Regions from separate parts of the Halomonas elongata DSM 2581 genome, predicted to be linked through region 2. Evidence: predicted binding sites of a transcription regulator. Region 2 holds the regulator's gene; each other region holds the start of a gene.

Region 1 (10,065 bases), 930 kb from region 2:
CTACACCATCGACAAGGCCTCGCAGCCGGCGCGCATCACGGCCGCCAGCGTGGTCACCCGCGATGGCGAGCCTGCCACCGGACTCGATCTCGAAGGGATCGCCCCGGATGGCGCCGGTGGCTTCTGGCTGGCCAACGAGGGCAACGCCGAGAAGGAGATTCCCCACGCCCTGCTGCATGTCGACAGCCAGGGAGCGATCCAGGCACAGGTCCCGCTGCCCGAATCGGTCCTCGAGCGCCAGACGCGCTATGGTGCCGAAGGCATCGTACGGATCGACGGCAAGCTCTGGGTGGCCCTGCAGCGCCCCTGGCAGGGCGATCCGGAGAATACCGCCATGCTGCTCGCCTACGATCCCGCAACGCAGCAGTGGGGCGGCGTGCGCTACCCGCTGGATAGGCCGCAAGGCGACGGCTGGGTCGGCCTCTCGGATCTCGCCGCCAAGGACGATGCGCTCTATCTGATCGAGCGCGACAATCAGGTCGGCGAAGCCGCGCACATCAAGCAGGTCACGCGCGTCGCCTTCGACCAGCTCCAGCCCGCCGAGCTGGGTGGCGAGCTGCCTACCGTGCGCAAAGACGTCGTTCTCGATCTGATACCGCTGCTGCGCGACACGGGCGGCTATGTCCTGGAAAAGGTCGAAGGGCTGACCTTCGACGCCGCCGGACAAGCCTATGTGGTCACCGATAACGACGGCGTGGACGACGCCTCCGGCGAAACCCGCTTCTTCCCGGTCGCACTCGACTAAAAGCCACGAGTTTCGAGCCACGAGATCCGAGCAACCCCACCCCCGCTACTCAGAGGGTCACCGATGAGAGTGGGGGTTCAGCCCGTAGCTCAATCCTCCGCCATTTCCGGCATCAGCGTCTTGAGCTTGCGGGTCAGGGTGTTGCGCCCCCAGCCCAGCAGTTCGGCGGCTTCGCCCTTGCGTCCGCCGGTATGCTTGAGCGCGGTCTCGATGAGGATCTTCTCGAAATCCGGGACCGCCTCTTCCAGCAGGTGGGTATGGCCGGCGGCCAGGGCACGATCCGCCCAATCGCGGAAGGCCAGACGCCAGTCGCCCGAGGCGCCACCACCCTCCCCGTCGCGCAGTTCGGGCGGCAGGTCCTCCACCAGCACCTCGCGCCCGGAGGCCATCACCGTCAGCCAACGGCAGGTGTTCTCGAGCTGACGCACGTTGCCCGGCCAGGCCAGACGGGTCAGGTGCTCCTCGGCTTCCTCGGTCAGCACCTTGACGTCGGTGGCCAGTTCCTTGGCGGCCTCGGCGAGGAAATGACGCGCCAGGCGAGGAATGTCCTCGCGCCGATCGGCAAGCTTCGGCAGGTGGATGCGAATCACGTTGAGGCGATGGAAGAGATCCTCGCGAAAACGCCCGTCGTCGACCAGTTCCTCGAGGTGCTGGTGGGTGGCGGCGATGATGCGCACATCCACCTTGACCGGCGTATGGCCGCCGACCCGATAGAACTCGCCATCGGCCAGCACCCGCAGCAAGCGGGTCTGGGTTTCGGCGGGCATGTCGCCGATCTCGTCGAGGAACAGGGTGCCGCCATCGGCCTGTTCGAAACGTCCCTGCCGCTGGGCCGTGGCACCGGTGAAGGCGCCCTTTTCATGACCGAACAACTCGGATTCGATCAGATCGCGGGGAATCGCCGCCATGTTCAGGGCGATGAAGGGCCGGCTGCCCCGAGGGCTGTGCTGATGCAGCGCCTGGGCCACGCGCTCCTTGCCGGTGCCCGACTCACCGTTGATCAGCACCGTGATGTGCGACTGAGCGAGCCGGCCGATGGCGCGAAACACCTCCTGCATGGCCGGCGCCTCGCCGATGATCTCGGTCTCGAGGCCTTCCGGGGGCGTGACCGGCCGCTGGCGTTCCCGGGCATGGGCCACGGCGCGGCGCACCAGGGCCAGCGCCTCGTCGACGTCGAAGGGCTTGGGCAGATATTCGAAAGCTCCGCCCTGATAGGAGGCCACGGCGCTGTCGAGATCCGAATGCGCGGTCATCACGATCACCGGCAGATCGGGATGCGCCTCCCGCACCCGGGCCATCAAATCCAGGCCGTCGATCCCCGGCATGCGAATGTCAGTGACCAGCACGTCGGGCGGCTCCTCGAGCAGCCGTGGCAGCACCCGATCGGCGCGCTCGACGCATTCGACCTCCAGGTCGGGCTGGGCCAGGGCACGCTCCAGCACCCAGCGGATGGCGCGGTCATCGTCGACGATCATGACGCGAGCGGCTTCACTCATGGGATTTCTCCAGCGGTATCAGCAGGCGGAATTCGGTGTGGCCAGGCGCGGAGTCGCACTCGATCAGCCCCTGGTGCTGATGGAGGATCGACTGGGCGATGGACAGGCCCAGCCCACTGCCCTCGGCACGCCCCGAGACCATCGGATAGAACAGGGTTTCGCGCAGTCGCTCGGGAATGCCCGGACCGTTGTCGATGATCGACACCTCGCAGACCAGCCGATGGCGTTCGGCGCCCAGGGTGAACTGTCGCCGGGCACGGGTTCTCAGCATCAGGCTGGGGGCCGGTACATCGGATTCCGTCATGGCCTCGACGGCATTGCGCGCCACGTTGAGCATGGCCTGGATCATCTGCGACTCGTCGCCGACGAGATCCGGCAGGCTGGGATCGTAATCGCGGATGATCGTCACGCTCGGATGCTCGACGGTGAGCAGCGAACGCACCCGCTCGAGCACCTTGTGGATGTTCAGCGGCTCATGGCGCTCGACCTGATTGGGCCCGAGCATCGCATCCACCATGTCGCGCAGGCGGTCGACCTCTTCGATGATGATCCGGGTGAATTCGGTGAGCTGCGGACTTTCCAGGTCGCGTTCCAGCAACTGGGCCGCACCGCGAATGCCGCCGAGGGGATTCTTGACTTCATGGGCGAGGCCGCGCGCCAGCACCTTGATGGTTTCCTGGCGCGTCTGCAGCGCTTCCTCCCGGGAAATGCGCAGCAGGCGGTCGCGTGGCTCCACTTCCAGCAAGAGCTCGTCCCGGGAAAGCGGCGTGACGGTGTAGTCCACGGTCAGTACATCGCCGGTGACCAGCGTCAGGCGCGCCTCGCGCTGGGTGAAGGGATGAAACTCGTCCCTCGCCTTGGCCAGCAGCTCGCCGATGTCTTCCTCGCCCACGACCAGTTCCGGCAGGGGCTGGCCGGTCACCCGCGAGCGACTCAGCGCCAGCAGCGCCTCGGCCGCCGGATTCATCCACTGCAATCGCAGCCCGCCATCCAGCAAGAGGACGGCAGTGGTGAGGTGTTCCATCAAACGTTGATACATGGACGATCCCGCGATGCACGTAGAAGTTTCCAACTGGAGAAGTCCGGTGCAAGAAGCGCGCCACTTCGGCACGACCGGCATACGGGCGCTGGCGGGCAACAGGCACCGGAACTGTGCACCATCCTAGTGCACTACTATGGTGCATGCACGATCCTGGCCGATCGATGCACCCTCAGCGGTCGTCCTGGCCACGGGAAGCGGGACAATTGGGATTCTGCGGCAGGTTCACGCTGGCCCGCTGCACATGCAGCGTCACCTCGGGCGTGCGGCGTAGCACCCGGCCCCGCTCATCGAGCAGTTCCGCCTGCAAGCGGTGCTCGCCACGCACCAGATTGACGAGTTCGATGACCGGCTCGCGCGCCGCGGGCCTCACGATGTCTCCATCGAGCAGCAGACGCAGCCCGTGCCCTTCACGCAGCGCCGGCCGCAGTTCGAGCCGCACCCGCACCTTGCCGGCGAATCCTGTGGGCAGGGTCGTGTCATCGTCGGGTGCGGCGATCGTGAAGACGTCATACGTCCGGGAGGGTGCATCGCCGGCGGCGTCGCTCGATGCTGCACGAGTCGCCGTTGACGAGGCCGGCAGCGCCGGCACCACACTGATCGGCGCAAGCTCGACCGGCTCGCCGCCACGCGCGGGATCGTCGGTGAAGAACACATGGCCCCGCGCGTCGGTGGTGCGGTAGAGGACCTGCCCGCCCATGGCCTGATTCACCACCACAAGCCACAGCAGTATCGCGATTGTTGGCCTATCCATGAGCCCTTCCCCGGCAGCGGGCATCCTGCCCTTCAACTGGAGATTAGGCACTGCCCGACAGATCAGCGACCTCGCACGCTTTCGGGCAATGTCTCGCGCACAGTCCCTCGCACGAAAAACTCCAGCGTATACATCTCGTGCATAAAAAAGGGCACGCCCGGCAGGCGTGCCCCTTCTCGCTGCAACGCGGCGCCGAAGCGCCGACGATCAGCAGCTGTAGTACATGTCGAACTCGATCGGGTGGGTCGTCATGCGCAGACGCTCGATGTCCTCGGACTTGAGCTCGATGTAGGCATCGATCGTCTCGTCGGTGAAGACGCCGCCCTCGGTCAGGAAGCTGCGATCGGCATCCAGCGCTTCCAGCGCCTGATCGAGGCTCTCGGCCACGGTCGGGATGGCCTTGCCTTCTTCCGGCGGCAGGTCATAGAGGTTCTTGTCCATGGCATCGCCGGGATGGATCTTGTTCTTGATGCCGTCGATGCCGGCCATCAGCATCGCCGCGAAGCACAGGTAGGGGTTGGCGGTCGGGTCCGGGAAGCGGGCCTCGATGCGCTTGCCCTTCGGGCTTGCGGTGTAGGGGATACGGATGGACGCAGAACGGTTGCGCGCACTGTAGGCCAGCATCACCGGCGCCTCGAAACCCGGCACCAGACGCTTGTAGGAGTTGGTCGACGCGTTGGTGAAGGCGTTCAGGGCACGGGCATGCTTGATAATGCCGCCGATGTAGTACAGAGCCATCTCGGAGAGACCAGCGTACTCGTCACCGGCGAACTGGTTCTGGCCGTCCTTCCAGAAGGACTGGTGGACGTGCATGCCGGAACCGTTGTCACCGACCACCGGCTTGGGCATGAAGGTCGCGGTCTTGCCGTAGGCGTGGGCCACGTTGTGCACCACGTACTTCATTTCCTGCAGCTCGTCGGCCTTCTTCACCAGGGTGTTGAACTTGACGCCGATCTCGTTCTGGCCGGCGTTGGACACCTCATGGTGATGCACTTCGACGGTCTGGCCGATGGCCTCCAGGGTGCTGCACATCACGCCACGGATGTCGTGGAAGCTGTCCACCGGCGGTACCGGGAAGTAGCCACCCTTGACCCGCGGACGGTGACCCAGGTTGCCGCCTTCGACGTGGCGGTCGGTGGCCCAGGCACCCTCTTCGGAGGTGATCTTGTACATGGCGCCTTCGGCGTCGGCCTTCCAGTGCACCTCGTCGAAGACGAAGAACTCGGGCTCCGGACCGAAGAAGGCGGTGTCGCCCAGGCCGGAAGACTGCAGATACGCCTCGGCACGCTTGGCGATGGAGCGCGGATCACGCTCATAGCCCTGCATGGTGGCCGGCTCGATGATGTCGCAGCGCAGCACCAGGGTGGCATCTTCGGTGAAGGGGTCGAGGAAGCCGGTGCCGTCCTCCGGACGCAGGATCATGTCCGACTCGTTGATCCCCTTCCAGCCATTGATGGAGGAGCCATCGAACATCTGGCCGTTCTCGAAGAACTCTTCGTCCACATCGCGAGCCGGGATGGTGACGTGCTGTTCCTTGCCTTTGGTGTCGGTGAAGCGCAGATCGACCCACTTCACATCATGTTCTTCAATCAGGGCGAGAGTCTTGTCAGACATGAGGTCCTCCACAATGAGCTTGGCTCGTTAACTCTGAAGCGAATTCAAAGCGTCTTGACTGCTGGTCGAGTAGCGAACGTTGTAGCACGCCGTAAGCTGGCTGCCCACAACCGCCGAAGCGACCATGGCGTTTGCAGTGGTGAAGCAGAAAGCGTGCCAAAATGGCGCATCCTCATGCCCGGCTTTCATAGCACCCTGATCTTGCAAAGGAAAATTTTCCTTCCTGGTTCTCCCGAGCCAAGCCTGCCTGCTCACCGCCCTATATCGATGCGACACAGGCAGCTCTCGATGAACCAAAATGGAGCGCCATGAAAGAGTCAGCACCAAAACAGTGCAAATGTGCTGCCCTCACGCCCCCATGGGACGAGACGCGTCATGCATCGGCGTCCTCGAAATCGCCCAGCCACTTCTCGATGAGCGCCGGGTGGTCAGCGATCCAGCGACGGACGCCCTCTTCTGGGCTGCCGACGTCCTCGATGGTCAACATCAAATCCGATAGCTGGCCATGGCTCATGTACCAGCCATCGAGGACATCCGTTATTTCGGGGTGCTCTTCGGCGAACCCGGCCGTGGACATCCATTTGATGTCGTCGCCGCCGCCATAGGCCTCCTCGGGATCCTCGATGGCCTTCAGGTCATATTGCGCATAGGCCCAATGCGGCTGCCAGAGCGTGACCGCGATGGGTTCTTCCTTGCGATACGCCTCCTCGAGCGAGGCCAGCATGGCAGGTGACGAGCTATTCAACTGGCGAAACGGCAGCTCGTAGCGCTCGATGGCGGTTTCCGTTTCCCCCGCGATGGCGGAACCCGACTCGATGCCCATGATTGTCGGCTCTCCCTGGTACTCGAAGCGTGACGCATTGGCCTTCAGGTCTTCCATGGTGTCGATATCCGAGAGATAGGCCGGCACCACCAGCTCGTCCTGGGCGCCGTGATACCAGGCGTCATGGACATCGATACGATCCTGATAGGGCTCCAGGTATTGGGCATCACCATTGGGCAGCCAGACTTCCAGCGATATGTCGATATCGCGCTGGGCCAGCGCGCTGAAGATGATGCTCTTGCCGGTCGTGGTCAGCTCGACGCGGTATCCCCGCTCCTCCAGCAATTGCTGCCATAGGTGAGAGACGGCAATATTCTCCGACCAGTTGTTGGTGCCGATGGTCAATGTCTCGTCGGCCGATGCCGTAGTGGCAACCCCCAGGGCGCCAAGTGCAACGAGAAGAGAAGTAATCGATTTCATGGGTCTCCTTAGATTGTCATGGAAAAGGGTCAAGAACCCAGCAACTCATCGTCATAGCCATACGTCGACAGACGATCTATCCCCCGTTCGGTAATCAACACCTGTTCCTCCAGCTTGACCCCTTCGCGGCCATCGCGATGCCCGATATAGGCTTCCACGCACAGGGTCATGCCGGGTTCGATGTCACCGTCGTAGCCGACATCGTCCCAATCCATGTCATGGGCGATCAGCGGCCATTCACCGGTCATCCCGCAACCATGGACGATGTCCAGGTAGCGGTTCTCGCGATATCCCCGGGGAATCGGCCAGGCGCGGCGTGAATACTCGCGAAAGCTCATGCCGGGTGCCAGCAGGGCGATATTGCTTTCCAGTTGATCGGCCGCCATCCGATAGAGCCGCTTCTGCTCCTGGGTGGGACCACCACATCCGGGGACATGGAAGGTTCTTGAAAAGTCGGTGTAATAGCCGAAGCAGCCGACGATGTCGGTGTCGAAGGCCACGAGTTCACCAGGCGCGATGATCTTGTCGGAACACTCCTGGAACCAGGGATTGGTGCGTGCCCCCGAGGCCAGCAGCCGGGTTTCGGCATATTCGCCCCCCGTGGCCAGCACATGCTGGTTGAAAATGGACCATAGCTCGTTTTCGGACATGCCCGGCCTCAGGGCCGCTTCCATGTGCGCCATGGCGGATTCCGTCAGTGTCACCGAACGGTGGATCAGGCTCAGCTCATCGAGGCTCTTGATGGACTTGGCGCCTTCCACGGCGACGGCGGCATCGATCAGCTCGAATCCCGCCTCGCCAAGGGCGGATACGGCCGCGGTAGGAGCCGACTCGATGCCCAGCCGTTTGCCCTGCGTAGCCGAGCGTGCGAACAGGGAGCGCATGTCATCGACGAAGGCCGCCGTGTGTTGCGGGCAACGAGGCCCGCTGTACTGCGGCATGACGGCCCTCGCCGGATGAACTTCATCCAGCAGCCGGGCATCCTTCGCCAGGTGCATGCAGGCACTGAACTCGTAGAGCACTACCGGACCGTCAGCGGCCACGTAGAGATAGCGCGCGGGATTGCGCTGCGAATAGACCTGCATGTTGCGAACGCCGCAGGCATATCGAATATTGATCGGGTCGAACAGGATGAGCGCATCCATCTCATGATGGCGCATCTGCTGACGCAGGCGGTCGAGACGATAGCGCTCGACCCGCGACAGCAGCTCGTCATCGATGGATTGGCGACGAAAATCACCGTCAACGTAAGACCGACCGTCTCGAGGGACGTCGGCCAGTGCCACGATCTGGCTCATGAAAACTGCACTCTCTCGTTGGTCAGCGGGCAGGCGGACAGGTCAGGCATGGAGAGCCTCGGCTCGTCGCGCCTACCCCATGAGATTGTCGTGGCGATGCTGGTTGTGAGCGTCGATGTGGGCCTGGGTCACGCGACCATAGATCTTTTCGGTGTGCTCCAGGCTGCCCATCATGTTCGGGGTCTTGGCGTAACCCAGCAGGGTGCACAAACGCTGTCCCTGGGCGGAGGCCACACGGTGCATCGAATAGCGCCCCTTGAAGAGCTGCAGGTCGCCGGTATTGAGCGTCAGCGACTCGACCTCGGTGTGATCGCCTTCCAGGATGCGCTGCACAGCGGCGAAATTCTCCTCGCCGGGGCGGCGGATGTTGGGCGCATACTGGAACTCCCCGCCGCTATGAGGCCGTCGCGTCATCAGGCTGACGATGAATTCATTGGTGTCGAAGTGCCAGGGCAGCTCGGTATCGTCAGGCATGACATTGATTACCAGGCCGGCGATGGGATCGGCGAACTCATAGATGACCGGTTCCTCGAGACAGTCAGCGATGAACCGCTGAAACGCCGGATCGCGATAGAGCGTCTTGACGATGGCGTCCTCGGGAATCAGGTCCTTGGCCACGAACCCATTGGTGTAGTGCTGGAAGCAACGCACCGGGTGATCCTCGGGCAAGCTGGGATCGTCCTGGGTGACATACGGATTGACGTTGTTGTCGGAATAGTAGGCCAGAGGGGCCAGGGCCTCACTTTCCTGGCGCAGCGTCTCGACGACATCGTCACGAATGAACCGGGACAACAGTGCGCAGCCGTCCTGTCGCAGTTGGGCTCGCACCTGTTCAACCGCATGACGATAGGCGTCGCTTTCCTGCCGGTCGATCGGGTACTGCTGCAGGTCGACCAGCCGCGCCAGGGAAGGGGTACCAGGCGCTTGGGGGGTCGCTGAGCGTTCGTCGCGAAGGGCAGAAGTTGGCATCGACTCGTCTCCTCTTGGGTGGCGGGATAAGTACTGCGGCCTAGGCTAGGCAGGCCCTCTCGCCAACTCCAATCAGAATTCCGTCGCCGATGTCATGACTTTTTTATCAATTGATTCAATCAGTTGAAAACGTGGCTCACGTGGTCTGCCGATATTGCTCGCGCAACAGCAACGCCAGAGGAATGGCCACCTCGGCGACGCGAGGCTCATCGGCGAAAGCCAGATACCAGGGAATGCGGGGCAACTCGCCGGCCAGGGGGCGCATGACCACACGCCCCGAACGGGCGGCATCACGAACCGCCCAGCGAGACAGGATGCTCACCCCCTTGCCGGCCGCCACCAGGTCGAGAATCAGGTTCACGGACTCGACCTGCACCATGTGCGAGGGATAGATGCCGGCGGGCTGAAAGAAGTGTTCGAACTCATGCCCTGCTTCCGGCGCCACGCTATAAGTGAAATGACGCTCACGATCGAACACCTCGGGTGGTACCGCATCGCTGTCGGCATAGGGGTGAGACGGCGGCATCACTGCCATCAGCGGCTCTTCGAACAGTTCACGATAGTCGAGGCCCCGTTGCACGGGCACCTCGATCATGGGAATCATGTCGACCCGCCTGGCCAGCAAGGCGCCGGTCATCTCGGGCATCGGCAGACTCACCAGGTCGATGTCGCCGTACTGGTGATCATAGAGATGGGGCACGATCCGGGAGAGCGTATCGTAGGGGCCGATACCCAGGCGTATGGGCGGCTCGCCATGACGCGCCAGCTGCCAGGCTTCGATTTCCGCATTGCGCAACTTCGGCAGCACATCCCTGGCGGCAGCCACCAGGCGCTCGCCGGATGCCGTCAGCACCAGACGGCGCCCCTCCCGCAGGAACAGGGACACACCCAGCCGACGTTCCATCTC
Region 2 (10,065 bases):
CCGGGGTGGCGGATGCCGACGCCGAGATTCCCGACATGTCCCTGCTGCGCGCCCTGGCCTGGCTCACGCTGACCCTGATCGTGATGGTGGCCAGCTCCCGAGCCCTGGTCTGGGGGGCCAGCGAACTGGCCCGCGCCTTCGGCATCAGCGAGCTGGTGATCGGCCTGACCATCGTCGCCATCGGCACCAGCCTGCCCGAGCTCGCCGCCTGTGTGGCCAGCGCCCTGAAGCGCCACCATGACCTGGCCATCGGCAACGTCATTGGCTCGAACCTGTTCAACATGCTCGCCGTGCTTCCCATACCGGCGCTGATACGCCCGGCCGCCACCGACCCGGCCGCGGCCGAACGCGACTACCCGGTGATGCTGCTGATGACCCTGGCACTGGGCATGCTGCTGCTATGGCAACGCCACGGAAAGATCAAACGCCTGCCGGGTGCCTTGCTGACGCTTTCCTACCTCGCCTACCTGGTCTGGCTCGGCAGCGGCCAGGCCACCGCCGGCACCTGATCCTTGAGTGAAACCCCACGACGGGCAACAATCCCCCTATGACTGACGCTACCTCTTCTTCCAGCCAGCTGCGTGCCAGTGCCATCCGCACCCTGACGCTGGAACAGCAGGCCATCGGCGCCTTGATCGAGCATATCGACGAAGGCTTCGAGCGCGCCTGCGAACTCATCCTGGCCTGCTCGGGCCGGGTCGTGGTCACCGGCATGGGCAAGTCCGGCCACATCGGCGGCAAGATCGCCGCCACCCTGGCCAGCACCGGCACGCCGGCCTTCTTCGTGCATCCCGGCGAGGCCAGCCACGGCGATCTCGGCATGATCACGCCGGGCGATGTGGTCCTGGCGCTGTCGCACTCGGGCGAAACCGCCGAGGTCACTGCCCTGTTGCCGCTGCTCAAGCGCCTGGGCACGCCGTTGATCAGCATGACCGGACGCCCCGCCTCCACCCTGGGGCGCCACGCCGACGCCCATCTCTACGCCGGTGTCGAGCGCGAGGCCTGCCCGCTCGACCTGGCGCCCACGTCATCGACCACCGCCGCCCTGGCGCTCGGCGACGCCCTGGCCGTGGCCCTGCTCGAGTCACGGGGCTTCACCGCCGAGGACTTCGCCCTCTCCCACCCCGGCGGCAGCCTGGGCAAGCGGTTGCTGCTGCGCGTCTCGGATCTCATGCATCAGGGCGATCGCCTGCCCAGGGTGGCATCCGGCAGCCCACTGCGCGATGCCCTGCTGGAGATCACCCGCCAGGGACTCGGTTTCACCTGTGTCGTCGATCCCGATGACCGCCTGGTCGGCGTCTACACCGATGGCGACCTGCGGCGCACCCTCGATCAGCATGCCGACCTGAGCGGGCTCAAGGTCGATGACGTCATGACCGCACCGGGCAAGCGCATCTCGCCCGACACCCTGGCCGCCGAAGCCGTGCGCATCATGGAAGACAACCGCATCACCGCACTGGCCGTGGTGGACGATGAAGGCCACCCGGTCGGCGCCCTGCACATGCACGACCTGCTGGCCAGCGGCGTGATCTGAATCCAAGGAGTTGCCATGCGTCACGATGCCCCCTCACCCGCCCCTCACCTGATCGATCGCTTGCGGCAGGTGCGCCTGCTGGCACTGGATGTGGACGGCGTGCTCAGCGACGGACGGCTCTATTTCCAGACCGACGGCGACGAAATCAAGGCCTTCCATACCCTGGACGGTCACGGCATCAAGCTGGTGCAGGCTGCCGGCATCGAAGTGGCATTGATCACGGGACGCGACTCGCCGATGGTCAGCCGGCGCGCCAGTGCACTCGGCATTGCCCATCTGCACCAGGGCATCTCGCACAAGCTTCCCGTACTGCGCCAGCTCTGCGAACGGCTCGGCATCGAGCTCGACCAGGTCGCCTATTGCGGCGACGACATGCCCGACCTCGCCGCCATCCATCAGTCCGGCGTCGGCATCAGCGTGCCCGGTGCGCCGAGTTATATCCGCCAACACGCCGACTGGGTCACCGAACGCCCCGGCGGGCACGGCGCCGTGCGCGAGATCTGCGATGCCCTGCTGCAGGCCCAGGGGCAATGGGATGCCATACTCGATAGCTACTTGAACGATCGGGCCTGACCCCATGCAACTGCCGCGCCCCGGTTTTCGTACCTGGCTCTTTTTGCTGCTGCTGGTTCTCGGCGGCGGCCTGGCCCTGCTCGACTCGCGCAACGACGGCACCCCGGGCCCGGTGCCCCAGGATGCCGCTGGCGAGCCGGACTATTACCTGGAAGACGTCGAGGCGACGCGCTTCGATGCCGAAGGCTATCCGCACCAACGGCTCATCACCCCACGCCTGGTGCACACCCCCATCGACGACGTCACGCGCCTGGAAAGCCCGAACGTGAAGCTGCGCGACGACGGAGGCCGGCACTGGACCGCCCGCGCCGAGCGGGGGCGCCTGGAAACGGGCGGCAATCCCCTGATACTCAGCGGCGACGTGCGGCTCGAAGCGCCCGAAGAACACTGGCAACTGACCACCCAGGAGCTGCACTACGATGCCGACACCGGCCACGCCTGGAGCGAAACGCCGGCCACGCTGAGTCAGCCGCCCCAGTCGATGCAGGGCGAGCGTTTCGACGCCTGGCTTCATGACAATCGCGCCCGACTGACCGACAATGTCCGCGGCCACCATCCGCCGGCAACCGACGAGGACCCCGAGCCATGACGCGACCGACTCTCGCCGCCCTACTGGGCCTGACACTGGCCATGCTGACGCTCGTCACCTCCCAGGCACAGGCACTCGAGGGCGACGCCAGCGCGCCGATCCAGGTCGAGGCCGATCGCCTGGACCTCGACGACCGGGCCGGCACCGCCGTCTACCAGGGCAACGTGCGCATTCAGCAGGGCAGCATGCTGCTGACCGGCGCACGGGTGGAAATCCGCCGCAACGACGCCGGCCAGCTGTCCCAGGCCATTGCCACCGGCCAGCGCGCCTACATCGAACAGCAACCCGCTCCCGACGAATCCGTGGTACGCGGCTGGGGGCAGCGCATCGTCTACCACGTCGCCGAGCGCCGCATGGAGCTCATCGACCAGGCCGAACTGCACCGGGGCGGCGACACCTTCAACGGTGGCTATCTGGAATACTTCCTCGACCGCCGCGTCGTCCAGGCACGCTCTGCCGCCGAGGGCGTCGAAGGCAACCAGCGAGTACGCATGACCCTGGAGCCCGAGAAGCAGGATTCTCAATGAAGACACTCCATGCACGCCACCTGGCAAAGAGCTACAAGGGCCGCCGCGTGGTCCACGACATCAGCCTGGAGATCGATCAGGGCCGCATCATCGGCCTGCTCGGCCCCAACGGGGCCGGCAAGACCACGTCCTTCTACATGATCGTGGGGCTGGTTCGTGCCGATGCCGGGCAAGTCGCCATCGGTGACCGGGACCTGTCCGGCGCCGCCATGCACGAGCGCGCCCGCGCCGGCATCGGCTACCTGCCTCAGGAAGCCTCGATCTTTCGCAAGCTCAGCGTGGCCGACAACATCATGGCCATCCTCGAGACCCGCAAGGATCTCGATCGAGCCGGCCGTCGCGCCCAACTGGAATCGCTGCTGGAAGACTTCCACATCACTCACATCCGCAACAACGCCGGCATGAGCCTGTCCGGTGGCGAACGTCGTCGAGTGGAAATCGCCCGCGCCCTGGCCACCGAACCCGACTTCATTCTCCTGGACGAACCCTTCGCGGGCGTGGATCCCATTTCCGTCGGCGAAATCAAGGGTATCATCCGCCAGCTCAAGGCCCGCGGCATCGGCGTGCTGATCACCGACCACAACGTCCGCGAGACCCTCGATATCTGCGACGGCGCCTACATCGTCGGCGACGGCCAGATCATCGCCGAGGGCAACGCCGAGGCGATCCTCGCCAACCAGCAGGTGCGCGATGTCTATCTGGGACAGGACTTCCGACTCTGATCCATGCCGGTCACTGTCCGGCATGGCGCCCCTCACCCATCTTTCCCCAGTCTGTCTGATCACAACAAGCTGATATAAGGAATGCTTTATCGCCAAGGCACGAAAATTGCCAATGGCATGATAATTGCTTGAACAAGGGCTTGCATGCGCCGCGACAGCGGACTAGGGTGGGGTTTTCTCGCACGTTGAGCGGATCTCTTTTCCTATGGCCATGAAGGCTTCCCTGCAACTGCGGCTCGGCACCCAGCTCACTATGACACCTCAGCTGCAGCAGGCCATTGCCCTGCTGCAGCTTTCCACCCTCGACCTGCGCCAGGAAGTCCAGCAGGCCCTGGAATCCAACCCCATGCTGGAGCTCGACGAGGACTTCGGCGAGCTGGCGGTCGGCGAGACGGCCGAGGACGACTGGGCCAGCGAGATTCCCGATGAACTGACCGTCGACAGCGACTGGTCCGACACCTATCAGGACGCCGGCCTGGGAAGCCTGAGCGGCTCGGGCAGCGGCGAGGCCCCCGATTTCGAACGCCAGGCAGCCGGCCAGAGCCTGCAGGGTCACCTGGCCTGGCAGTTGGCCATGAGCGGCCTCGAGGAACGTGCCTCGCGTATCGCCGAAAGCCTGATCGATGCGGTGAACGACGACGGCTACCTGGACCAGCCCCTGGACGACATCCGCGAGGGCCTGCGCGACCAAGGGCTGGAGGGACCGTCCAGCCGCGAGGTCGAAGCCGTACTGCTGCGCGTACAGCAATTCGAACCCACCGGCGTCTTCGCTCGCGACCTGCGGGAATGCCTGATGCTGCAACTCGCCGCCCTGCCCCAGGACACCCCCTGGCTTCCACAGGCCCGGCGCCTGGCCCGCCAGTTTCTCGAGGCCCTGGCCGGTGATGACCGACGCCTGCTGAAACGGCGCCTCGGCCTGGACGACGAAGCCCTCGACGAAGTGATCTCCCTGATCAGAGGACTCGATCCACGCCCGGGCAGCACCTTCGCCAGCGGCAGCGACGACTATGTCATCCCCGATCTCATCGCCCGGCGCGACGAACAGGGCTGGCAGGTCGAGCTCAACCCCGAGGCCATGCCGAGACTGCGCATTCAGCCCGACTACGCCGCCCTGATCCGGCGCGCCGACAAGAGCCAGGACAACCAGTTTCTCAAGGATCACCTGCAGGAAGCGCGCTGGTTGCTCAAGAGCCTGTCCAGCCGCAACGACACCCTGCTGCGGGTCGGCCACGAGATCATGGTCCGCCAGCTGGATTTCCTGGAACACGGCGAGGAGGCCATGAAGCCGCTGATCCTGGCCGATATCGCCCAGGCCGTGGAAATGCACGAATCGACCATCTCGCGGGTGACCACCCAGAAATACATCCACACGCCGCGCGGCGTGTTCGAGCTCAAGTACTTCTTCTCCAGTCATGTCGGCGGTGGCGACGACGCCCATTCCAGCACCGCCATCCGCGCCCGGATCCGCAAGCTCATCCAGGAGGAACCGGCCCGCAAACCGCTCTCCGACAACAAGCTCGTCACCCTGCTCGCCGAGGAAGGCATCGAAGTGGCGCGACGCACCGTGGCCAAGTATCGCGAAGCGATGAACATCCCGTCCTCGAGCCAACGCAAGCGCCTTCGCTGACCTCCCGAACCGGGGCGCGAAAGGCGCTTTACACAGGGGGTTTGCTCGACTCCAAAAAGGGTTACAATCGAGGCACAATCCCAGGAGCAAGGAGCGTGTCATGCAAGTCAACCTCACCGGCCATCATGTGGAATTGACCGACGCCCTGCGTGACTATGTCCAAGAGAAACTCGCGCGCCTCGAACGTCATTACGACAACATCACCACCGTGCAAGTCACGCTCTCCGTGGAGAAGGAACGCCAACAAGCTGCCTGTACCCTGCATGCTGCCGGTGCCGACCTGCATGCCGAAGCAATGGACGGCGACATGTACGCCGCCATCGACGCCCTCGCCGACAAGCTCGATCGCCAGTTGGTGAAACACAAGGAAAAATCCCAGGCGCGCGCCCAGGGCGCCGCCGGCGCACGCTGACCCGTCATGTCTCTGGAAACCATACTGCCCCCCGAGCGCACCCTGTTCGATGTGCCCGGGGGGAGCAAGAAGCGCGTGCTGGAATTCTTCAGCACCTTCATCGCCCAGAACACACCCAGCCTGGATAGCCAGGAGGTCTTCAGCCGTCTGATCGGTCGGGAGCGCCTGGGCAGCACGGGCATCGGGCACGGGGTCGCCATTCCCCATTCCCGCAACCCTCACTGCAAGGCCCCCATCGCCGGCTTCTTGAAGCTCGCCGAACCGATCGACTTCGATGCCGTCGACGGCGACCCCGTCGACCTGGTGTTCGTCCTGCTGGTTCCCGAACAGGCCGACGACGCCCACCTGGCGCTGCTCGGCCAGGTCGCCGCCGTGATGAACGACGCCGACACGCGCAACGCCCTGCGTCGCGCAGACAGCCAACAGGCCCTGCACGAACGGCTCATCGAGGCGATTCGCCGACAGGCATCGGCCGAGCCCAACTGACGCAACCCCAGCGGCCTCGCCCGGCCAGCCTTCGACCAGGAGACCGCCATGCAGATCGTGATCATCAGTGGCCGTTCAGGCTCGGGCAAGTCGATCGCCCTGCAGGCCCTGGAGGATCTCGGCTTCTACGCCATCGACAACCTTCCGGCCATGCTGCTCGGCTCGCTGGCCGAAGAGTTGCGTGATGGCCAGGCACGCAAGTGCATCGCCGTCAGCATCGATGCCCGCAACCTGCCGCATGCCCTGCAGCGCTTCCCGACCCTGCTGCATGAGCTGCGCGACCGTGGCATCGAATGTCAGGTGGTCTACCTGACCACCGACGCGCGTATCCTGATCGAGCGCTACTCGACCACCCGGCGACGTCATCCACTGACCCGCAACAACCGGATGACGCTGGCCGAAGCCATCGAGCAGGAAGAAGCCTCCCTGGCGGACATTCGCGACCTCGCCGACCTGGTGATCGACACCTCGCGACTCTCGGTACATGAACTGCGTGGCCGCATCGCCGACCAACTGGCCGACCGTGGCCAGGAAACCCTGACCCTGACCATCGAATCCTTCGGCTTCAAGCGAGGCGTGCCCCTCGACGCCGATATCGTCTTCGACGCGCGCTGCCTGCCGAATCCCTACTGGGATCCCTCGCTGCGCGACGCCACTGGACGCGACGAGAATGTCATCGCCTTTCTCGAAAGCTACCCGATGGTCGAGGAGATGCGTCAGGACATCCTTGCCTGGGTGGAACGCTGGCTGCCCCGCTACCAGGCCAGCCAGCGCAGCTATCTGACCGTGGCCGTCGGCTGTACCGGCGGCCAACATCGTTCGGTCTACCTGGCCGAGCGTCTTGCCCACGATCTCGCCAGCCAGCAATCCGGCGTTCGGCTGCGCCACCGAGAACTCGGCATCCACCTCAGCCGCCTCCCCCCGGAAGCGGCCCTCGAACAAGACGACCACGACCACGAAAAGGAATCCTGAGTCCGTGCCGAGTCGCAAGCTCACCCTGATCAACAAGCGCGGCCTGCACGCCCGCGCCGCCACCCGCCTGGTACAGTGCTGCCAGCCCTACAACGCCAGTGTCACCGTCTGCCACGGCGGCCAGCGGGCCGATGCCACCAACATCATGTCACTGCTGATGCTCGCCGCCCCCTGCGGCACCGAACTGACGCTGGAAGCCGAAGGCGACGACAGCGAAGCGGTTCTGGACGCCCTCGAGGCACTGTTCAACGCCCGGTTCGACGAAGAAGCCTGACAGCCGTAAGCCGTCCAGAAAATACTCCCGAAAACAAGGTTTTTTGTTTTTTCTTACAGCTTAAAGCTTACAGCTCCGGGCGAAGCCCGGTTATAGCTTACAGCTCCCGGCGCAGCCGGGCCGGGCTTCATCCCCCCGCGACGGTCATTTCGTCGATCAGCCAGCTGCCGGTATGAATGCTGCCTCGGGTATCGATGTCGTCGCCGACGCCGATCAGTCCCTGGAACATCGTCTCGAGATTGCCGGCGATGGTGAACTCTTCCACGGGATGCTGGATCCGGCCGTCCTCGACCCAGAAACCGGCGGCGCCGCGGGAATAATCCCCGGTCACGCCATTGACGCCCTGCCCCATCAGCTCGGTCACCAGCACACCGCGATCCATCCGCGCCAGCAGTGTCTCGAGCGACTCCAGGGGTGCTGCGATGCGCAGGTTGCGGGCACCGCCGGCATTGCCGGTGGTCGACATGCCCAGGCGACGCGCGCTATAGGCGGAAAGCAGGTAGCTGGCCAGGCGCCCCTGGTCGACGAAGACATTGTCACGCGTCTGGACGCCGTCGGCATCGAAAGGGCTACTGGCCATGGCACCGACTTCCATCGGGCGCTCGCTCAACGAGAACCACTCCGGGAACAGCATGGTGTTCAGGCGTTCGCACAGGAAGGAAGACTGGCGATACAAGGCACCGCCGGCAATGGCGCCCATCAGATGTCCGACCAGCCCTGAGGCCAGCGAAGGATCGAACAACACCGGCATGCGGCCGGTGGCCGGACGCCCGGCTCCCAGACGCTGCAGGGTACGCTGAGCCGCGCTTTCCCCCACGGCGGCGGGATCGCGCAGAGCCCGCGGATCGCGCGCCGTGGTGTAGTCGTAGTCGCGCTGCATGCCCGCGTCATCCTCGGCAATCAGCAGGCATGACAGCGAGTGTCGGCTGCCGCGCTGCCCGCCCAGGAAACCGTGACTGTTGGCGTAGACATGAACGCCCTCGCCGCTGGACAGGCTGGCGCCCTCGGAACTGCGGATTCCCTCGACGCCCCGACCGGCATTCTCGCAGGTCAGGGCCAGCTCGATGGCCTCCTCGGTGGACAGCGGCCAGGGGTGGTGCACGTCGAGATCCGGGAAACGAGTGGCCATCAGCTCGGCATCCGCCAGGCCGGCGGCCGGATCCTCGCCGGTATAGCGCGCAATGGCCAACGCCTTCTCGACCACATCGCGCACCGAGGCCTCGCTGGCGTCGGAGGACGAGGCACTCCCCTTGCGCTGGCCCACGTAGACGGTCACCGCGATGCCCTGGTCCCGCGACAGCTCCACGGTTTCCACATCGCCCTCGCGCACGCTGACGCCGATGCCCTGATCGACGCTGGCGCCCACCTCGCAGGCATCGGCCCCCAATCGGCGTGCCAACGCCAGGGCCGCTTCGGCGCGGGTTTCCAGCAGGGCCTGCTGATCGGCGGCATCGAAAGCCTGTGTCATCGATCTGTCTCCTCACTCGGCCGACCCTCGGGGCCGGCACTTCACAATAGCGTGGTTGTCCAGCCCACGGCGACGGGCTGGTATACTGGGCCGATGCGCACGCCCCGACGTTGACAACCCAAGTTTCATAACCCCAGGACACGGCATGACCCAGGACGATTCCTTCCCGGCCGACGAGCGGCCCAGCAAGTCCCAGCTCAAGCGCGAGATGCACGCCCTCCAGGCACTCGGCGAGCGGCTCATCGCCATGAACGAGAGCGAGCGGGCTCGCTTTCCCCTCTCCGACGAGCTCTTGGCCGCCATCGAGGAAACCGGCCGCATTCGCGCCCGGGAGGCTCGCCGGCGTCACATGCAATACGTCGGCAAGCTGATGCGTCGCGAAGATCTCGACGGCATCCAGGCGGTGTTCGACGAAATCGACCGCGAACAACTGCAACGCGACCACGCCTTCCACCGCCTCGAGAAATGGCGGGACCGGCTGATCGACGAAGGCGACGACGCCGTTGCAGACTTCATCGAGGCCTACCCCGATACCGACCGCCAGGCCCTGCGCCAGTTGATTCGCAACGCCCGTCGCGAACGCGACCAGGGCAAGCCCCCCACCAACGCCCGCCGGCTGTTCAAGCTGATCCGCGAAACCGCGGGAGTATAAGCCGTAAGCCGTAAGCCGTAAGCCGTAAGCCGTAAGCCGGCCAGAGAATCCCCCCGAAGCTTCCGGGAACAAGGTTTTTTGTTACAGCTTAAAGCTTATAGCTTACAGCTCCGGGCGAAGCCCGGAAGGTCAGGATTGCGTCCCGCCGACGGTCAGCTCATCCAGCTTGAGAGTGGGCTGGCCCACCCCGACCGGTACGCCCTGGCCTTCCTTGCCGCAGACCCCGATA
Region 3 (10,065 bases), 390 kb from region 2:
TCGTCAGGCAACCTCGACGCCGCCTCGACCGCCCGGGCCAGGGCGGGCCGCATGCGCTCGATGATGCGCTGGGCCGCCGTCTGCCCCAGAGGCAAGGCCTTGCAGGCCACCGCCAGCTGGTTCTCGAGCCAGGCCCAGGCGAAGCCCAGCAGCGCCTCCCGCTCGGTAATCCCGCGTCGCCAGGCTGCCAGGCCGAACATCACCACATAGCCCGGCGTCTCCGGGGGCCCAGGCGCTGCCGGCAAGAGCTCCAGGTTGCCCAGCAGCCGCACCAGCGCCGCCCCCAGGCGGCGCTCTTCCTCGAGCAGTTCCCGGGTCTCGCGATTGGCCTGCAACCAGTCGTTCCAGTACGTCAACGCCGCCGCGTCGCCGCCCTCCCAGGCCCGCATGACACGCGCCAGCACCGGCAGGTCACAGTGCGTCAGCCCATCGTCGAGCACGCCCTGCACCCAGGCCTCGAGACTTTCCTCATCATTCACCCAGCCGAGTTCGAAGGCGCTCTCCAAACCCTGCGACCAGGCGAAGGCACCGATCGGCAACGCCGGGCTGACCAGTTGCAGCAACCCCGCCAGGGCCAGCGGATCGCGATGGCCGGCTTCAATGGACATGATCGTGACCGTGATGATGACCGGCTGCGCCATAGGCGCCAGGCTCGGGATCGAACGGCGCCACGTGGCGCTCGAGCCGCGCGCCGAGCCGCTCGGCCAGTTCTTCCAGCACATGATCCGGCGGGAAGCGCACGAAGCCACCGCGCTCGTTCTCGCCCAGCGCCAGTTGCACATGGCGGTTGCCCAGGTGATAGGCGAGCCTGGCCAGCGGCAGGCCGGCACCGACCCAGGCCGTGACCACCGGCTCGTCAGCCGCCTGGACCATCACGATCTCTCCGCTCTCGGCACGCAGGCCATCGCCATCGCGCAGCACCGAGCCGCGATCCAGGAACAACCCCAGCTCACGGCCGCCATCGCTGGTCGCCTTGAGCCGCCCCCGGGTACGCGACTCGAACGGCAAGGTCAGGGTGTCACTCGCCCGCGCCGTCTCGATGGGCCCCAGGCGTTCGGTCAGTTTCAACATCAATTCACCCTCGATTTCGGGCCTCGAGCTTTGAGCCCGTAGCTCGTTGCTCAGAACAAGTGGTAACGCTGGGCCAGCGGCAGCTCGGTGGCCGGCTCGCAGGTCAGCAGTTCGCCGTCGGCCCGCACCTCATAGGTCTGGGGGTCGACCTGCAGATCGGGACAGGCCTCGTTGAGCTTCATGTCGGACTTGCGCACGCTGCGTACGTCGCGACAGGCGGCGAGTTCGCTGGCCAGGCCCAGTTTTTCCCTGATGCCGGCGTCCAGAGCCGCCTGGCTGACGAAGGTCCGTCGGGTCTGGCTGGCCGCCCGACCCAGGGCGCCGAACATCGGCCGGTAATGCACAGGTTGGGGTGTGGGGATCGAGCCGTTGGGATCGCCCATGGGCGCCAGGGCGATCATGCCACCCTTGAGAACCAGCGCCGGCTTGACGCCGAAGAAGGCCGGGTCCCACAGCACCAGGTCTGCCAGCTTGCCGACCTCCACCGAGCCCACCTCGTGCGCGATGCCATGCGTCAATGCCGGATTGATGGTGGTCTTGGCGATATAGCGACGCGCCCGCAGATTGTCGGCGCCACGTTCGACGTCTTCCGGCAGCAGGCCACGCTGCACCTTCATCTTGTGCGCGGTCTGCCAGGTCCGGCAGATCACCTCGCCGACCCGCCCCATGGCCTGGGCATCGGAGGCGATCATCGAAATCACGCCCATATCGTGAAGGATGTCCTCGGCGGCAATGGTTTCGCGGCGGATCCGCGAGTCGGCGAAGGCCACGTCCTCGGGAATGTTGGGATCGAGGTGATGGCACACCATCAACATGTCCAGGTGCTCGTCGATGGTGTTGATCGTATAGGGCCGCGTGGGGTTGGTGGAGGACGGCAGCACATAGGGCTTGGCGCAGGCAGTGAGGATATCCGGCGCATGGCCGCCGCCCGCCCCTTCGGTATGGTAGGTGTGGATGCAGCGTTCCTTGAAGGCAGCGAGCGTGTCCTCCACGAAACCCGATTCGTTCAGGGTATCGGTGTGGATCGCCACCTGGACGTCGTAGCGCTCGGCCACCGCCAGGCAGTTGTCGATGGACGCCGGCGTGGTGCCCCAGTCCTCGTGCAGCTTGAGCCCCATGGCGCCGGCCTCGAGCTGAGCCTCCAGGGCCCCCGGCAGGCTGGCGTTGCCCTTGCCGAGCAGGCCGATGTTCATGGGCAGGTCATCCACGGCCTGGAGCATCTTGCCGATGTGCCAAGCGCCCGGCGTGCAGGTAGTGGCGTTGGACCCCGTGGCCGGCCCCGTGCCGCCACCCAGCATGGTGGTGACACCGCTGGCCAGCGCCTCCTCCACCTGCTGCGGGCAGATGAAATGAATATGCGAGTCGATGTGACCGGCGGTGAGAATCTTGCCCTCGCCGGCGATCACCTCGGTGCCGGGGCCGATGACGATCTCGACATCGGGCTGGGTATCGGGATTGCCGGCCTTGCCGATGGCGGCGATGCGACCGTCCTGGAGCCCCACGTCCGCCTTGACGATGCCCCACCAGTCGAGGATCAGGGCATTGGTGATCACGGTATCCATCACGGCGGCGTCGTGACGCTGACTCTGGCCCATGCCATCGCGGATCACCTTGCCGCCGCCGAACTTGACCTCGTCGCCGTAATGGGTGGCGTCGCGCTCCACCTCGATCCACAGCTCGGTGTCACCCAGGCGTACCCGGTCGCCCACCGTGGGGCCGTACATGTCGGCATAGGCCTGGCGGCTGATGCGATTCGGAGAGCGGTTGGAAGATGTCATGACTGGCCTCCCTGATCATCGGCGTCCAGCGCGCCCATCACTTCGCCGCGAAAACCGTAGATATGGCGGCGACCGGTAAACGGAATGAGCGTCACCTCGCGACTCTGGCCCGGCTCGAAGCGGATCGCCGTACCGGCGGCCACGTCGAGTCGATAACCGCGCGCCTTCTCGCGCTCGAAGACCAGCGCCGGATTGACCTCGGCAAAGTGATAATGGGAACCGACCTGAACCGGCCGGTCGCCGGTATTGGCGACTTCGACGGTAACGCGCTCGCGCCCCTCGCAGAGCGCGATCTCGCCGTCCTGAAGCTGGTATTCACCGGGAATCATGGAACTCATCCTTTGCAGCCAGTTTTAGACGATGGGGTTATGTACGGTCACGAGCTTGGTGCCGTCGGGGAAGGTCGCCTCCACCTGCACCTCATCGACCATCTCGGCCACCCCCTCCATGACATCGTCGCGGCCCAGGATCTCGCGACCGTAGCCCATCAGTTCGGCCACCGTGCGTCCGTCGCGGGCACCCTCCAGGATCTCGAAGCTGATCAGTGCCACCGCCTCGGGATAGTTGAGCTTGAGCCCGCGCGCCCGGCGGCGCTCGGCCAACTGCGCCGCCGAGAACAACAGCAGCTTGTCCTTGTCGCGTGGGGTCAGTTCCATAGCGATCTCCTCAAGATGTAAAGACGGCGCTTCGCGCCCGGGAAGCGCGGCTAACGCCGCTGGAAGAGTGAAGAACGGCGCCAAGCGCCTCCAAGAGGGAAAACCCCTCGACCGAGGAGGAAGCAGCAACATGCCGACTTTCCTCTTGCTCCTGTCCTCTTACCTCTTTCTTCTTACTTCTTCCCTCTTCCATTCAAGTCCTCCAGATCCGCGGCTCGCGGGCCTCACGCCCCGCCAACCGGGGGCGCAGTATTTCCCAGGCGCGCCGACACAGCTCCCAGGCCTCGTTGCGCGAATTCCCCAGGTAACGCAGCAGCAGGACGTCATTGCGCAGCGTGACCGCCCAGCGCGATGAGGCCGTCAACCCATCTCGCAGGGCCGTGATGGCGTCGTCCGCATCGTCGAGGCCTACCGTCCAGAGCGAGGCCTGAACCGTGGCGCCACCCTGCCCCCAGTAACCGCCAAAGCGAGGATGCTCGGGCTCCAAAGGCTGGCGCTCCAGCCATAACGGCCGTCCTGCCCGGGTCAGGTGAAAGCGCTGTTCCAGGCACCCACTGGCGAAGGGCAAATCGCTGGCCGGACGCCCCAGTGCCAGTACCTCCCAGCCCAGGCAGCGGGCCTGGTCGCTGAGCTCTATGGTCGTCGTCTGCCGGCCCCGGGAACCGTCGAAGGCGATCGTTTCCTGGGGCAGCCACTCGAGGATGGCGTCGTCTTCCACCCGCAGCCGGGTGTTCTGCTCCCAGGTAACGGCGTGGCTATCGGCCCGGTAGAGCTTGTTGGCGGCCGGGGTCGTCAGCAACGCCCGGGCACCGGCCGACACCTCGACATCGATGTTCAGCGAGTCGCCACTGACCACCCCTCCGGGCGGATGCAACAGGTAGACGTGGCAAGCCTCTGCACCACCCTCCGGATAGAAGGGTCGCTGTACGCGCAATGGCCCCTGGTGACGCGCCCGCGCCAGGCGGGTATGACCATCCGCACGAGCATCGAACCCCAGTTCCAGCGAGGCGGCCCAGCGGCGTTCGGCATCGAAACGGTGACCGGACTCGCCAGGCGAAGGAATGGCGTGCGGAATGGCCGTCATTGACTAGAGTCCTGTGTATCCGGTGGCGATCATTGCCTCATACCGAGCAAGTCGCGTACCAATCTGGTGAAGACACAAAAAAACCATTTTTAATCATAGAGTTATTTTGTACACAGACAGGTATCCAGATACCTGCATGCACCACAGCGGCCAGTGAAAAGACAGCCGTTCGCACCACTCGAGTGCGCATCGACACCATCTGCACCGGCACAGGGCAAAACGCCCGCCGCGGTCGAAACCGTGGCGGGCGCTCGTGGCTCGTGGCTCGTAGCTCGTAGCTCGTAGCTCGTAGCTCGTAGCTCGTAGCTCCCGAGCCTAGACGGTCAGATGCTCCTTGATCAGCGTATCGGAAAGCTCGCCGATTTCTCCCCCGGCCACCGACCGTCCGCGATCCAGGATGGCGAAACGATCGGCGTACTTACGCGCAAAAGGCAGTTTCTGTTCCACCAGCAGCACGGTCAGGCCGTCCTCGGCAATCAGCCGGCGGATCACCTCGCCGATCTGGGTGACGATATTGGGCTGGATGCCCTCTCCCGGCTCGTCGAGAATCAGCAGGCGCGGCTCCAGCACCAGGGCGCGCCCGATGGCCAGTTGCTGCTGCTGGCCGCCGGAGAGATCGCCACCGCGGCGATGGCGCATTTCGGCCAGCACCGGGAAGAGTTCATGAATGCGCTCGGGAATCGACTTGCGGCCGTCGCCGCGCGCGGCCAGGCCGGTACGCAGATTTTCCTCGACCGTGAGCAGCGGAAAGATCTGTCGGCCCTGGGGCACATAGCCGATGCCCAGTCGCGAGCGCTCCTCCACGCGCTTGCGGGTCAATTCCACGTCGTCGGCGTAGCGGATACTGCCGGAGGCCGTGGCCACTTCGCCCATGACCGCCTTCATCAGCGTGGTCTTGCCGACCCCATTGCGTCCCATCACGCAGGTGCACTGCCCTGCCGGCACCTCGAGGTCGAGATCCCAGAGGGTGTGGCTCTCGCCGTAGTACTGGTTGAGCGTGTCGATGCTCAGCATCAGGCGACCTCCTCCTCGGTTCCCAGGTACACCTCGACCACCTTGGGATCGCTGGCGACCCGGTCCATGCTGCCCTCGGCCAGCACGCTGCCCTGGTGCAGCACCGTCACGGTGCGCGCGATGGAACGCACGAAGCCCATGTCATGCTCGACGACCACCACCGACTGCTTGCCCTTGCCGGCCAGGCCGGTGAGCAACTCGGCGGTGCGTTCCATCTCCTGCTCGGTCATGCCGGCCACCGGCTCGTCCACCAGCAGCAGGCGTGGCCGCTGCATCAGCAGCATGCCGATCTCCAGCCACTGCTTCTGGCCGTGGGACAGGATGCCCGCCGGAGCATGACGCAGCTCGATGAGGCCGATGGTCGCCAGCACCTCCTCGATGCGCTCGCATACCTCGCCGGTCAAACGCGCGGTCAGCGTGGGCAGGATGCGCTTGTCGGCGGCCATGGCCAGTTCCAGGTTCTCGAACACCGTCAATGCCTCGAACACCGTGGGTTTCTGGAACTTGCGGCCGATACCGAGACTGGCGATCTCCGGTTCGTTCATGGTCAGCAGGTCGTGACGGCTGCCGAACCACGCCGAGCCGGTATCGGGTCGGGTCTTGCCGGTGATGATGTCCATCATGGTGGTCTTGCCGGCCCCATTGGGACCGATGATGCAGCGCAGTTCACCGTCGTCGATGGTCAGGTTGAGGGCATCGATGGCCTTGAAGCCGTCGAAGCTGACGCTGACGTCTTCCAGATAGAGGATGGGCCCGTGGCGCACGTCCACCGGAGACGCCGCCGGCGCCAGAAAGTCGAAGACGCGATCGCGATCGGCCAGGGATTGCAGGAAACTCATGTGGCAGCCTCCCCTGCGGTCGGTTGTGATGTTGCGGCACGACGCCGGGGGCGCAGGCGCAGCAAGCCGGCAATTCCCCTGGGCAGGAAGACGGTGACCAGCACGAACATGCCGCCCAGGGCGAACAGCCAGGCATCGGGCATCACCCCGGTGAATACCGTCTTGGCATAGTTGACCAGCAGCGCGCCGATCACCGCCCCGTAGAGGGTCGCGCGGCCGCCCAGCGCCACCCACAGCACCACCTCGATGGAGAAGATCGGCGAGAACTCGCTGGGATTGATGATGCCCACCTGGGGCACGTAGAGGGCGCCGGCCAGCCCGGCGAGCATCGCCGAGACCACGAAGACGAACAGCTGGAAACGCTCGACCCGATAGCCCAGAAAGCGGGCTCGCGCCTCGGCATCGCGGCAGGCCACGCTGACCCGGCCCAGCTTGCTGGCGACGATCGCCCGGCACAGCACATAGCCCAACGCCAGGGCAACGCCGGTGGCGAGGAACAGTCCCAGCCGGGTGGCGTCGCTTCTCAGATCGAAGCCCAGCAACTCGCGGAAATCGGTGAGGCCGTTGTTGCCGCCGAAGCCCATCTCGTTGCGAAAGAAGGCCAGCATCAGGGCGAAGGTCATGGCCTGGGTGATGATCGACAGATACACCCCGGTGACCCGCGAGCGAAATGCCAGAAAGCCGAACACCAGCGCCAAAAGGCCCGGCGCCAGAAACACCATCAGAAAGGCGAACCACGGCATGTCGAAGCCCAGCCAGTACCAGGGCAGGCTGTCCCAGTCCAGGAACACCATGAAATCCGGCAGCACCGGGTCACCGTAGGTGCCCCGATCACCGATCTGGCGCATCAGGTACATGCCCATGGCATAGCCGCCCAGGGCGAAGAAGGCGCCATGGCCGAGACTGAGAATGCCCAGATAGCCCCACACCAGATCGACGGCCACCGCCAGCAGTGCATAGCTGAGGTACTTGCCGAGCAGCGTCACCGTATAGGTGGAGACATGCAGCGGATGGTCCGCCGGCACGGCCAGGTTGAGCAACGTCACCAACGCCAGGGCAGCCAGCAGGATGCCGAGGAACAGCCGGGTGGCGCGCTCACGAAAAGGTCTCGTCAACCACATGGCGAATCAGCCCTCCGCTGCCCGGCCCTTCTGCGGAAAGAGTCCGCGGGGGCGCTTCTGGATGAACAGGATGATGAACACGAGCACCACGATCGTGGCCAGCACCGCACCGGCCCAGGGCTCGAGCACCTGGTTGATGACACCCAGCGACAAACCGGCCACCAGGGTTCCCCAGAGATTGCCCACACCGCCGAACACCACCACCATGAAGGAGTCGATGATGTAGTTCTGGCCGAGATTGGGACCGACGTTGGTGAGCTGCGAGAGCGCCACCCCGGCCAGCCCCGCCACCCCGGAGCCCAGGGCGAAGGTCAGGATGTCCACCCGGGTGGCGCGAATGCCCATGGCACGCGCCATGCCGCGATTCTGGGTCACCGCCCGCACCTCCAGGCCCAGGCGGGTACGTCGCATCACCAGCATCAGCGCGGCGAACACCACCAGGGCGAAGCCCAGCACGTAGAGGCGATTGAGCGTCAGCGAGAGGCCCTCGTTGAGCATCAGCGAGCCGCTCATCCACTCCGGCGTGACCACGGTACGGTTCTGCGGCGAGATCACCGTGCGCACCAGTTGTTGCAGGATCAGGCTGACGCCGAAGGTGGCCAGCAGGGTCTCCAGCGGTCGTCCCTTGAGGAACTGGATGACGCCGCGCTCGATGGCCACACCAGCCAGCGCCGCCACCAGAAAGCCGGCGGGGATCGCCAGCAGCAGCGCCAGGCCGGGCTGGCCGGGCAGCAGTTGCTGCATGGCCCAGGTGGTGTAGGCGCCGAGCATTATCAGTTCGCCGTGGGCCATGTTGATCACTCCCATGACGCCGAAGGTGATCGCCAGGCCGATGGCCGCGAGCACCAGCACCGAGCCCAGCGAGAGACCGAAGTAGAGCGTCTCCAGGCCCCGGTTGAGCGTCATCTTCTGCTCGATAGCGGCCAGGGCCGAGGTCGCGGCGGCGGCGAGTTCCGGGTCCTCGCTGCGACTGGCGACATTCAGCGCCGCGCGTACCCGCGAATTCAGGCTGCCGCTCAGGGTTTCCACCGCTGCGACCTCGCCCGCTTCCAGGCGCTGGATGGCCAGGGCCTGCTCGAGCAGGCGACGCACTTCGGCGTCCTCCTCACCTTCGATGACCGCCCGGATCGGCTCGACCAGGCCGGCATCGACATCGCCAAGCAGCGCTCTGGCCGCCTCGCGACGTTCGGCGACTTCATCGGCATGCAGGTCGAGCACCGCCAGCGCGCCCTGCAACTGGCCGCGCAGGGCATTGTTGATGCCGATGCGGTCGAGTTCGCGGCGCGACATCTCGCCGGCATCCTCGAAGCTCAGCGCATCGACCACCGGCCAGTTGCGGCCGCGGTTCTCGACGACCACGACAAAGCGGCGGGTGTCCTTGTGGCGCTGCAGCTTGCCGCCGAGCAGCGCCTCGAGCCAGCGGCGACTGCGCGCGTCGCCGCTTTCGATGATGGCCTCGATCGCCTCGCCCTTCTCGGCGTAGGAGGCGGTAGCGAGGGGATCCAGCAGGGCCTGACCGGGATCGTCCTGCGCCTGTGCAGCCAGCGGCAGGCCGCACAGCAGGCACAGGCACAGCAGGCCTGACAGGAAGCGTGGGAGCATCCTCATTGGCGTGTCCTGTTATTCGACATCTTGCGAAAGGCTGGGCTTAGGAAAGGCTGGGCTTAGCCGTCGACAGGCCTACGTGAGGGCGCTGTGAACCCATCCCTGGGCGCTACATCTGCCATCCATGGCAGATGACCCTCACTACGCCCTGTCCCCGACGCCCAGCATCGGGCATCCAGATCGGGGTGTTATTCGGACGCCTCTTCCTCGGCCTGGCTGCCACCGCAGCTACCGCGCACCACGTTGTAGTTGCCGCATTCCATGGGCTTGCGCCAGTCGCTGATCAGGTCCCTGGAACCTTCCAGATAGTCGGACCAGGCGTCGCCGGCCACGGTGGAAGGTGTCTCCCAGACGATGGAGAACTGACCGTTGTCCTGGATCTCGCCGATCAGCACCGGCTTGGTGATGTGGTGGTTGGGCATCATCGTTGCGTAGCCGCCCGAGAGGTTGGGCACCGAGACGCCGATGATGGCGTCCTTGACCGCGTCCACCTCGGTGGTACCGGCCTTGCGCACCGCCTCGGTCCACATGTTGAAGCCGATGTAGTGCGCTTCCATGGGATCGTTGGTCACCGCCATCTCGTCGCCGGTGTGCTCGATCCAGGCGTCGATGAAGTCATAGTTGGCATCGGTATCGACGCTCATGAAATAGTTCCAGGCGGCCAGATGGCCGACCAGCGGGCCGGTGTCGATGCCGGTAAGCTCCTGCTCGCCCACCGAGAAGGCGACGACCGGGATGTCGGCGGCATCGATACCCTGATTGCCAAGCTCGCGGTAGAAAGGCACGTTGGCATCGCCGTTGATGGTGGAAACCACCGCAGTCTTCCTGCCCTCGCTGCCGAAGGCCTTGATCTCGGAGACGATGTTCTGCCAGTCCGAGTGACCAAAAGGCGTGTAG

The links. Region 2 encodes sigma-54, which starts transcription at its own class of promoters, with help from an activator protein. Its sites were predicted from a motif close to TGGCACNNNNNTTGCTNT; they were not measured.
Region 1: a site for sigma-54 is predicted at 3,326-3,343, ahead of glnL (nitrogen regulation protein NR(II)). Genes of this name have one in related genera too.
Region 3: a site for sigma-54 is predicted at 4,633-4,650, ahead of HELO_RS06965 (urease accessory protein UreD). Genes of this name have one in related genera too.

Annotation. Positions count from the first base shown of each region.
Region 1 is NC_014532.2:141,642-151,706, reverse strand. It holds gene HELO_RS00670 (esterase-like activity of phytase family protein) at 1-745, shown strand, start outside; gene ntrC (nitrogen regulation protein NR(I)) at 835-2,241, opposite strand; gene glnL (nitrogen regulation protein NR(II)) at 2,234-3,280, opposite strand; gene HELO_RS00655 (DUF4124 domain-containing protein) at 3,453-4,034, opposite strand; gene glnA (glutamate--ammonia ligase) at 4,242-5,648, opposite strand; gene HELO_RS00645 (glycine betaine ABC transporter substrate-binding protein) at 6,022-6,891, opposite strand; gene HELO_RS00640 (M24 family metallopeptidase) at 6,921-8,189, opposite strand; gene HELO_RS00635 (HalD/BesD family halogenase) at 8,262-9,158, opposite strand; gene HELO_RS00630 (LysR family transcriptional regulator) at 9,295-10,065, opposite strand, start outside.
Region 2 is NC_014532.2:1,066,818-1,076,882, reverse strand. It holds gene HELO_RS05020 (calcium/sodium antiporter) at 1-509, shown strand, start outside; gene HELO_RS05015 (KpsF/GutQ family sugar-phosphate isomerase) at 548-1,534, shown strand; gene HELO_RS05010 (KdsC family phosphatase) at 1,550-2,107, shown strand; gene lptC (LPS export ABC transporter periplasmic protein LptC) at 2,112-2,696, shown strand; gene lptA (lipopolysaccharide transport periplasmic protein LptA) at 2,693-3,223, shown strand; gene lptB (LPS export ABC transporter ATP-binding protein) at 3,220-3,945, shown strand; gene HELO_RS04990 (RNA polymerase factor sigma-54) at 4,151-5,572, shown strand; gene hpf (ribosome hibernation-promoting factor, HPF/YfiA family) at 5,673-5,984, shown strand; gene HELO_RS04980 (PTS sugar transporter subunit IIA) at 5,991-6,470, shown strand; gene rapZ (RNase adapter RapZ) at 6,519-7,442, shown strand; gene HELO_RS04970 (HPr family phosphocarrier protein) at 7,447-7,716, shown strand; gene pmbA (metalloprotease PmbA) at 7,844-9,184, opposite strand; gene yjgA (ribosome biogenesis factor YjgA) at 9,330-9,836, shown strand; gene tldD (metalloprotease TldD) at 9,966-10,065, opposite strand, start outside.
Region 3 is NC_014532.2:1,452,734-1,462,798, reverse strand. It holds gene HELO_RS06990 (urease accessory protein UreF) at 1-608, opposite strand, end outside; gene ureE (urease accessory protein UreE) at 598-1,071, opposite strand; gene ureC (urease subunit alpha) at 1,122-2,849, opposite strand; gene HELO_RS06975 (urease subunit beta) at 2,846-3,178, opposite strand; gene HELO_RS06970 (urease subunit gamma) at 3,203-3,505, opposite strand; gene HELO_RS06965 (urease accessory protein UreD) at 3,699-4,589, opposite strand; gene urtE (urea ABC transporter ATP-binding subunit UrtE) at 4,905-5,603, opposite strand; gene urtD (urea ABC transporter ATP-binding protein UrtD) at 5,603-6,442, opposite strand; gene urtC (urea ABC transporter permease subunit UrtC) at 6,439-7,563, opposite strand; gene urtB (urea ABC transporter permease subunit UrtB) at 7,570-9,171, opposite strand; gene urtA (urea ABC transporter substrate-binding protein) at 9,357-10,065, opposite strand, start outside.